DNA from 2 places in the Arthrobacter sp. V1I9 genome. Region 2 is predicted to be linked to the other one. Evidence: predicted binding sites of a transcription regulator. Region 2 holds the regulator's gene; the other holds the start of a gene.
What was found. Region 2 encodes LexA, which represses DNA repair genes until DNA is damaged. Its sites were predicted from a motif close to TCGAACANNTGTTCGA; they were not measured.
Positions count from the first base shown of each region.

Region 1: a site for LexA is predicted at 1,701-1,716, ahead of QFZ70_RS08435 (DUF6504 family protein). Genes of this name have one in related genera too.

Region 1 covers NZ_JAUSYU010000001.1:1,756,486-1,761,657, forward strand. The annotation lists partial or broken gene QFZ70_RS08415 (SOS response-associated peptidase) at 1-409, shown strand, start outside; gene QFZ70_RS08420 (VOC family protein) at 449-871, opposite strand; gene QFZ70_RS08425 (chorismate mutase) at 891-1,211, shown strand; gene QFZ70_RS08430 (hypothetical protein) at 1,231-1,620, opposite strand; gene QFZ70_RS08435 (DUF6504 family protein) at 1,754-2,092, shown strand; gene QFZ70_RS08440 (DNA polymerase III subunit alpha) at 2,089-5,172, shown strand, end outside.
Region 2 covers NZ_JAUSYU010000001.1:2,357,791-2,362,962, forward strand. The annotation lists gene hisB (imidazoleglycerol-phosphate dehydratase HisB) at 1-413, opposite strand, end outside; gene QFZ70_RS11135 (histidinol-phosphate transaminase) at 474-1,592, opposite strand; gene QFZ70_RS11140 (LysM domain-containing protein) at 1,656-2,012, opposite strand; gene lexA (transcriptional repressor LexA) at 2,381-3,115, shown strand; gene QFZ70_RS11150 (ATP-dependent DNA helicase) at 3,137-5,172, opposite strand, start outside.

The DNA.
Region 1 (5,172 bases), 600 kb from region 2:
CCGGAAGGCGAAACAGCCCTACTACGTGCATCCGGGAGAGGGCCGCGGCCTGGTTTTTGCCGGGCTCTATGAGTGGTGGAAGGATCCGTCCTGGCCCGCAGGGGAGCCCGGCGGCTGGATGCTTTCCACGTCCATCCTGACCACTGACACTCCGCCGCCGGGCAGCGAATCAACCGTCTTCGGCAAGCTGACCGCGCTGCATAACCGGGTGCCGCTGCCGATGGACAAGGCCACAATGCAGGTGTGGCTCGACCCGCACGCCGACGACGCTGCGGCGCTGGTTGACCTGGTCCGGTCCGGGGTCAAGGACGTGGCGTCGGACTGGCACGTTGAATCAGTGGGCAAAGAGGTGGGCAACGTCCGCAACAACGGCCCCGAGCTGATCCGCCCGGTCGAAGCCCTCTTTTAAGCCGCGGCCAAAGCAGTGCCGGCCCAGCTGGCCGAGGGGCTAAACGCTGACAGATCCGGCGTCGTCCACTCCCCACGTGGGGTTGTAGGCCACCTCCCAGCGGAAGCCGTCAGGGTCTGCGAAGTACCCGCTGTAGCCGCCCCAGGGCTGGGTGATGGGCTCGGCGATTATGGTTGCTCCCGCTGCGCCAGCCTCTTCCATGACCCGGTCAACGTCCCCGGTACTGGGGAGGTTGTGGCTGAGGGTGATGCAGGGGACCGGACCGGGCTCGCTGACGCCGGCATCGGCCTGCATCTGGCGGACGTCCCACAGCGACAGGACCAGGCCGTGGTTCACCTGGATGAACACCACATCCCCAGGAAATTCGCGGTGGACCGGCCAGCCAAGGCCCTCCACATAGAAGGAGCGGGACGCCGGAACGCTGCGGACGCCTAGTGAAATGAAGTCGACTCTGGGCTGCATGGTTCGATACTGTCAGAGGATGGCAACAATTCAAGGGAACGATAGAGACGCACTGGCCGACAAGGAACAGCTCGCTGCCGTCCGGGTTGCCGTTGACGAGGTGGATGACCAGATTGTCACCCTCATTGCCCGCCGTGAACGGCTGATCAGGATCGCCGGAACCCTCAAGGGTGACGATGCCGAGGTCCGCGCCCCCGGCCGTGTGGAGCGGATAATCGAGCACGTCCGCTCGGCTGCTGTTAAGAAAGACATCGACCCGGACATCGTTGAATCCACCTACCGGGCCATGATCTCAGGTTTCATCGAACTCGAGCTCCGGGTCCACAAAGAAAACAGCTGAGCTTCTTCTGCCCAGCTGTTTACAGGTTTTCCTCCACCGGAACGCCGGACTGGAAATCCCGGCCGTCCGCTTCGCTGAAGCCGGTCATCACGTGCCCTTTGCCGAGCCCGTTAATGGCTGCCAGCGGGAAATGGCCGGTGATGGTGTTGCCCGAGTGGGTGACCCCGGAAAGATCGTAGTTCTCCTCCGCGCTCTGTTCATGGTTGAACGAGAAGAAGGCGATCGCCTCCCCGTTCATGAACTCAATGCCCAGGCGCCGCTGGGATGAGTAGTCCGGGCTGGCAGCCACAAGCCCCACCACGTAGGCACCGGAACCGGGGATGTTGCCGTCTATGTCGAAAGTGGCCACGAGGGTGGAGTCCTGGGCTTTGATGCTGACCTGCTTGAGGAGTGCGTCATGGGTGCTCATGGCACAATCCTGCTCCCTGCCGATCGGTCCGTCCACCCCCGCCTAGGATTTGTGCCGCCGCTGGCTTAGACTTGAAGTATTCGAACACATATTCGAATGTTTCCTTATTTCTTGCTCTGTCCGGGAGGTGCCCATGGGGATGTTCAGCGAATCCGTGGACGTTGCCTGCAACCCGGAAGGCCAGCCGATAAGCCTCCAATGGGCAGGGCGGCCCTATTCAGTCTGCGCCGAGCCAGTCCGATGGTACGAGCGCCGGCAGTGGTGGGCAGAGGAAAGCCGAGCACCGCTGGGAACCGGTCCCGGACTGGTGGACCATGAGATCTGGCGGGTCCAGGTGCTTCCATCGGCTGCTTGTTCCGGCGCGTTCAATGACCAGGAAGAACCACTCACCCTTGACTTGACCCGCCATGTCCGGAGCGGCCGCTGGCGGCTCCTGCGGATCCATGACGCCCTGCGCCCGCGGACAGCATGAGCTTCACGCACCTCCACGTCTCCACCGCCTTCAGTGCCCACTATGGCGTTTCCTGGCCTGAGGAACTGGCCCAGGCCGCCGCTGCCGACGGCGCTACCGCGCTCGCCTGCACCGACCGGGACGGCCTGTACGGAACCATCAAGCACCTGAAGGCGTGCATGGATGCGGGTATTGATCCCATAGTTGGGGTGGACCTGGCGGTTTATGACGACGACGGCGATCACCGCACCCAGCTGGCGGGCCGTGTGGTGGTGCTCGCCCGCGGCAACAACAACGGGGCCGGGTACCGTGCTCTGTGCCGGTTGGTGTCCGATGCCCATGCCCGCACCTCGGGAAAATCCGGGGGAACCGTGCCGGTGGCAGTCACCAGGGCGGAGCTTGCTTCCCGCACCCTTGATCCCCGGACCCTCAAACCCGTGCTGATGGTCCTGATCGGGCCGGACTCCGATGTCGGTCGTGCCATGGGCGGCCGCCGGTACCTGCGCCCGCGGACACTCTTCAAGCAATGGCTCGACGCCATGCCCGCCGGAACAGTGGTCACCGAGATCGTTTCGCAGCTCAGCGCCCCGGGGGCCCCGCTGAGCACCTCGCATGCCGTCCGGATGCTCAAGCTCGCGGAAGAACACAACATACCGGCAATCTTCAGCAACGCGGTGAGGTACTGCGCGGAGGACGGAGCCGCCACCGCCGACGTCCTGGATTCAGCCCGGACCCTCAAATCGCTGCCGGAGCTGGCCCAGGAGCCAATGCTCCAACCCAATGGCCAGGGCTGGCTCAAATCCGCCGCCCACATGCTGCAACTGGGCAAGGAAATCATCTCCGCCGCCGGATACGGTACAGCAGACCTTAAACAGCTGATGGCACAAACGGAGGCGCTCGCCGATCTCTGCAGGATGGACCCCGTCACCGATATGGGCTGGAAACAGCCTGTGGTGCCGGAAGCTTCAGTCATCGGGATCAACCAGGATCCGCATCTGGAACTGGTGCAGCGCTGCCAGGCGGGAATCGGGAGGCGGTTCCCTGGTATTTCGGGAACCCGGGAAGAGGAAATGCGGTACCGGCTCGAGCACGAACTGGGAATCATCCAGAACCTGGGTTTTTCGTCCTACTTCCTTACAGTTGCCGAAGTTTCACGCATGATCCAGGACATGGGGGTAAGGGCGGCGGCCCGCGGATCTGGTGCATCAAGCCTCGTCAACTACCTGATCGACGTCAGCCAGGTAAATCCACTGCAGCATGACCTGATCTTCGAGCGCTTCCTTTCCCGGGACCGGGCCACCCTGCCGGATATCGACATCGACGTCGAAAGCGCCGAAAGGCATAACGTCTACCGCCGGATCTTCGAGCGCTTCGGCGCCGAGCGGGTCACGCTGATGAGCATGCAGAACGGCTACCGGGCAAGAGGCGCAGTCCGGGATGCCGGCATGGCTTTGGGCATGGATGACGGCGACGTGGGGGACATCGCGAAACAGCTGTGGCGGTTTTCGGCCCGGAAATTCCGGGAGGCATTGCAGGAAAAGCCTGAACTGAGGGAATTTGCGGGCCGGGTGGAACAGCGCGATACCCACGGCAACCAGCAGTTGGACCTGCTGGTGGACCTGACGGAACGCCTTGACCGGTTGCCGCGCCATATCTCGATGCATCCCTGCGGTGTGATCCTGGGGGACGCAACCCTGCTGGACCGCACCCCGGTCCAGCCCAGCGGCCTGGGGCTGCCCATGAGCCAGTTCGATAAACACGATATGGATCCCATGGGCATGCTGAAGCTCGACGTCCTGGGTGTCAGGATGCAAAGCGCCATGGCGTTTGCGGTCCGGGAGGTCATCCGCATCCACTCGTCCAAAGAGGAAGTGGTGGCTGCGGGGAAACATGATCCCGGCCAGGACGGGTCCGGCCCGGATTACATCGCAGAAAACGGGCACATCGACCTCAACGCCATACCCCTGGATGATGAGGCCACCTTTGAACTCATCCGAAGCACACACACCCTGGGCTGCTTCCAGATTGAGTCTCCCGGGCAGCGCGAACTGATCGGCAAGATGGCGCCGCGGGAGTTCAACGACCTCATCATCGATATTTCGCTTTTCCGGCCCGGGCCCATGAAATCGGACATGGTCCGGCCATTCCTGGAGCACCGGCATGGTTTCGCACCCGAGGTGTACCCCCACCCGGACCTGAAGCCCGTCCTGGCGGAAACCCACGGGGTGACCGTTTTCCATGAACAGATCCTGAAAACGTTCAACGTGATGACCGGCTGCGGCCTGGCCAAAGCCGATGAATTCCGCCGTGCCCTGGGCAACGAGGTCCTGGAACTGAGTGTTGAGGAGTTCTTCCGCAGGGAAGCCCGGAAGAAAGGGTATTCCCCGGAAGTAGTTGATAACGTCTGGGGGACCCTGAAGGCCTTTGGCAGCTTCGGCTTCTGCAAAGCCCACGGAGCCGCTTTCGCCGTGCCCACCTACCAGTCCGCCTGGCTGAAGACTCATCACCCCGAAGCCTTCCTGGCCGGCCTCTGGGAACACGATCCCGGCATGTACCCCAAAAGACTGCTGGTGGCGGAAGCCAGGAGGCTGGGCATCCCCATCCTTCCCCTTGATATCAACCGCAGCAAGGGGGAGTACCGGGTGGAACGGGTCCGGCAGGGGCCTGATGCGGGAAGGCTGGGAATCAGGCTCAGCCTGAACGGTATTTACGGGCTGTCCGCCACGGAACTGAAAAGAATCGTGGCGGGCCAGCCGTATGACTCTCTTGCAGACCTCCGCGCGCGCTCGCGGTTAAGCAAGCCCAGCATCAAACGTTTGGCCCAGCTGGGTGCTTTTGATTCCCTGCACCGTGAGGCCGGTGGGGTGGCCAACCGGGCAGACCTGGTCCAGCACCTGCAGCAGCTCCAAAGTGCGGGCAGCGGGCGGAAGGGCGTGGAGGTCCTGGAAGGACAGCTTTCCCTGCCCCTGGGCGATGTGGAACTGCGCAACGTCAAGCCGGGGCTCCCGGAACCCACCCTCATCGAAAACGTGCGGGCAGAGCTGGACCTGATGGCTGTGGACGTCAGCAGCCACCTTATGGACAGCCACCGGCCCATGCTG
Region 2 (5,172 bases):
AGGTGGTACTCCTGGCCTGCGGGCTCACCTCCGTGAACCAGGTAAGGGCGGCCGGACACGTCAACCACCGCGTGGGCCAGTGCCTCATCCAAGGGTACGGTGGCTTCGCCGAAGCGGCGGATTCCTGCCTTGTTTCCCAGGGCCGTGCGCAGCACTTCTCCGAACGTAATGGCAACGTCTTCCACCGTGTGGTGGACATCGATGTGGATGTCTCCGGTGGCTTTCACGGTCAGGTCGATCAGCGAGTGCTTGCAGAGCGCTGTCAGCATGTGGTCGTAGAAGGGCACCGACGTGTCGATGTCCGAGATGCCGGTGCCGTCCAGGTTGATCTCCACGAGCACGGAGGATTCACTCGTGGCACGCTCCATGCGTGCGGTCCGGGCCGCGGCCGCGTTGGATCCGGTGGAACTCATGGTCAAGTGTCCTTTGGGAAGAAGGAGTGGTTCAGGGCGTCCAGCGCCGCTGCTTCAAGTCTAGGCCGGAAGCTTGCGCTGGCCGGTCAGGATGCTTTCCAGGGAAGTCAGGAACGTAGTGGTTTCCGTCTCAGTGCCTGCGGTCACCCGAAGGTGGCCCGGGATCCCGACGTCGCGGATCAGGACACCGGCGTCGAGCAGTTCCTGCCAGACCTCGTGGGGATTTTCCAGCCCGCCAAAGAAGACAAAGTTGGAATCGGAGGCCGCCGGATTGAGGCCCATCCGGGTCAGTTCAGCCACAATCCGGTCGCGCTGCCTTTTGATGTCTTCAACATCGGCCAGCAGTGCCTCACGGTGCTGGAGGGCCGCGAGGGCAGTTGCCTGCGTTACGGCGGACAGGTGGTACGGCAGCCGCACCAGCCGCAGTGCGTCAGTCACTTCCGGAGCCGCGGCCATGTAGCCCAGGCGCGCGCCAGCAAGGGCGAAGGCCTTGCTCATGGTCCGCGAGACGATTAACCGCTCCCTGCCGGGAAGGAGGGTCAGGGCGCTGGGCGTTCCGTCGTGCGCGAACTCGTGGTAGGCCTCGTCCACGATGACAATGGTCTGGCTGGCATGCCCGGCCTCGTAGACGGCTTCCACCACATCGAGCCCCAGGCCGGTTCCCGTGGGGTTGTTCGGCGAGCAGAGGAAAACGATGCTGGGCTGCAGTTCCTTCACCTGGAGCGCTGCGGATTCTGCGCTGAGACCGTAGCCGTCAGCGCGTTCACCCACGATGTATTCGGTGTCCGTACCACTGGCCAGCAACGGGTACATGGAGTACGTGGGAGGGAAGCCGAGGGCCGTGCGGCCGGGGCCACCAAAAGCCTGGAGAATCTGCTGGAGCACTTCGTTGGACCCGTTGGCGGCCCACACATTCGACTCATCGAGCCCATGCCCCAGGTATTCCGCCAGGGCCCTGCGCAGCTCCGTGAACTCGCGGTCCGGGTACCGGTGGAGACCGGCAGCGGCTTCCGTCACTGCCGCACTGATGGCTGCCCGTACGCTCCCCGGGACACCATGGGTGTTCTCGTTGACGTTGAGGAGGATGGGGACTTCCAGCTGGGGCGCACCATAAGGGGTAAGCCCACGGAGGTTGCTGCGGAGGGGTAGCCGGTTGAGGCGCTCTAGCTGGTCATTCACCTGAACAGTTTAGTGCCCGCGCCGGGCGCCGGAAAATGTGACGGCTTCCTGGGACGGCCGCCACTACCGGGTGGGGACGTACAACTGCTGGCCCGGAAGGACCGCACCGCCGGTCAGGTTGTTCAGCTGGACGATGTCAGCCACGACGTCGCGCGCGTCCCGCTGCGGGGCGATGCTTCCCGCAATGGCCCACAGTGATTCCCCCGCCTGCACGGTAACGGTAACGGTTGGGGTAACTGCCAGGTCCGTCGCCGATTCGGAGGCCCTTGCCGGCGAGTTAAAGAAACCGGCCAGGGAAAGCAGCAGGGCCGCCAGCAGGACCAGGGGAATTCCGATCAGGACGATCTTTCCGCGACGCGTCAGGCGCAGGGGCGGGAGGGGCGTGGGACGCTCCGCCGGCCGCTGGTCCGGCCCGGACATAAGGTGGTGCACCGAGAATGAATCCTGCGAAGCAGATGTAGCTGACATGACTTAGCCCTCCTGGACCGTACTGTGCTGCCCGATGTTCCCCCTCCGGATCCGCAGCCCCGCGACTCTTGGTCCGAGTCTTCGAATGTCCGCGTTCGAAGTAGAACAAATGTTCGAACTTTGCTTCTACTGTTTTAGCACTTATCAACGAACAATGTCGAGACTCGCTAGAACAAATGTTTGAAAAAGCAATGTGGCTGGCCTAGCTTTGAAGGAAAGAACAACCACTCTGAAGTTGATCAGCAGGGTCTGACAATCTACGGCGTGAACTTCAGGTCCGGGCCACAGGAGTCCGGGGCAACCGAAAGGCATTGGCGAATATGGCAGCAGCAGCCGCCGGGGGAAGGGCAACCTCCCAACCGAAGAAGACCGCCAAGGGCCTGACGCCACGGCAGAAGAAGATCCTCGAGACCATCCAGCGCTCTGTTAATGACAACGGCTACCCGCCCTCGATGCGGGAGATTGGTGACACCGTTGGCCTGGCGAGCCTGTCCAGCGTCACCCACCAGCTGTCGCAGCTCGAAAAGCTTGGCTACCTCCGGCGCGATCCCAAGCGGCCGCGTGCCATGGAGGTGTTGATGCCCCTCACCCTGGACGGCGGTTCTCCCAAGCAGGCGGCCGAGCCGGCTCCTCTCCTGCCCGGAGGTGGCGGCACCGTTACCGTGCTTCCCACCGCCATGGACACTGCCATGGTTCCCCTCGTGGGCCGGATCGCTGCCGGCGGTCCCATCCTGGCGGACCAGGTGGTGGAGGACGTGATGCCGCTCCCCCGCCAGCTCGTGGGCCAGGGAGAACTGTTTATGCTCAAGGTTGCCGGCGATTCCATGGTGGACGCCGCAATCTGCGACGGCGACTGGGTGGTGGTCCGCCGTCAGGCAGACGCCGCCAACGGAGATATCGTCGCGGCGCTCCTGGACGACGAAGCCACTGTGAAGACTTTCCGCCAGCGCGACGGCCACACTTGGCTGCTCCCCCAAAACACCCAGTACGAGCCCATCCTTGGCGACCACGCCACCATCATGGGCAAGGTTGTGTCGGTGCTCCGCTCGCTCTAAGCCGCGGGCTGCGGCGCCGGCTCACACCTTCTCCTTGGCCAGCCTCTCCAGCGCCGCAATCGCGGTCTTCCTGTCCGTTGTGGACCAGAACGGCGGCAGCGCACCGCGGAGGAATCCGGCGTAACGCTCGGTGGCCAGCCGCGAATCCAGCACCGCCACCACACCCTTGTCCCCGGTGGACCGGATCAACCGGCCCGCACCCTGGGCAAGCCGGATTGCAGCGTGGGTGGCGGAGACCGACATAAAGCCGTTGCCGCCGGCCTGTGCCACGGCGCGGGACCGGGCGGTCATCAGTGGATCGTCGGGCCGGGGGAAGGGAATCCGGTCGATGACCACCAGGCGGCAGGAGCCCCCGGGAACGTCCACGCCCTGCCACAGCGACATTGTGCCGAACAGGCAGGTGTCGGGCTCGTCGGCAAACTGCTTCACCAGGGCCGTCATGGTGGAGTCGCCCTGGCACAAAATGGTCATATCCAGCTTGGGCCGCAGTGCATCGGCTGCTTCTTCTGCCGCGCGCCGGGACGAAAACAGGCACAGTGCGCCGCCGTTGGAGGCCCTGATCAGGGCCTCCAACTCGGCGAGCGATTCGGGGGACGCCCCCCGGCCCGGCTTGGGCAGGTGCCCGGCCACGTACAGGATTCCCTGCTTGGGGTAGTCAAAGGGGGATCCAACATCAATGCCGGTCCAGCTGGGGGCGCCTTCTCCCACCAGCCCGAGTCCGCCTGCCGCGGGCTCAAAGGCTGAGCCGATGGCGAGGGTGGCGGAGGTCAGCACCACCGTATGACCTGTAAACAGGCCCTCACGCAACCGCCCGGCTACGGACAGCGGAGCGATGTTGATCAGGGCGGGCGCTGTCTCGTCGGGCTGCGAGTATCCCTGCTGCGGGTCAAAGGAACTGGCGCGGGAAAACCAGACCACTTCCCGGTTCTCACGGGCGGCGAGGAGCCGTTCGCACAGTTCCAGGATGAGCATCAGCCGGGAGCGCGCGAGTTGCCGCCCGCCGTCGGCAGTGGTGCTGCTGTCCCCCTTGGAGTCAGACAGTGCTGCCCGGCAGGCATCGCGCAGCTGGTCCATGCAGTCCAGCTGCTCGTCGTTGAGGCCATTGGGGAGCAAACCGTTCGGTACTGACGCGAGGGCCACCTCAAGGTTTGCGGCGGCGGCGTTGAGCGCGTCCACCGTGATGGCGGTGTGCTTGCGGGCGCCGGCGGCGGCCGCGTGGACCATGGCCACCGAGAGCTGTCCGGAGACGGCGCCCGTTACGCGGTCCTGGAGTTCGTGGGCCTCGTCAACCACAACGACGTCGTACTCGGGCAGCACTGCCAGGCCTTCAAAGGCGCTGACGGCGAGCATGGCGTGGTTGGTGACCACAACATCGGCTTCGGCGGCGTCCTGCCGTGCGAGCTCGCTGAAGCACTCTGCGGCCATGGGGCACTTCTGGGCGCCCAGGCATTCCATGGACGTGATGGAGACCTGCCGCCAGGCGCGGTCGGTGACGCCGGGCAGGAGCTCATCGCGGTCGCCGGTGGTGGTCTTCTCCGCCCATTCCCGCAAGCGGACCACTTCCTTGCCCAGCTGGGAGGCAGGACCGCCCACAGCCGCGGCGAAGTGCGGGACGCTGGTGTCCTCCCCCAGGGAAAACAGCTGGCCCTCCGCGGGCTCCTCGGAGGGAAACCCGCCTTCGAGTTTATGCACGCAGACGTAGTTGGACCGCCCTTTGACCAGGGCCACTTTTACCGGCCGGTCCAGCGCCGGAGTGATGGTTTTCAGGAGCCGGGGTATGTCCCGGCCTACAATCTGCGTCTGCAGGGCAAGCGTTGCGGTGGACACCAGGGCCGGCTTGTCGCTCTCCAGGGCGTGGGCTATCAGGGGTATCAGGTACGCCAGGGACTTGCCCGTACCCGTCCCGGCCTGGACCAGCAGGTGGTCGCCGGTCTCGATTGCCCGGGCCACCTGCCTGGCCATTTCATGTTGCCCACTCCGGCTTTGCCCGCCCATGCCGGCAACGGCGCGGTCGAGCAGCTCGATGACGAACTGCTCGCCGGCCGTGCCTGTGGCTT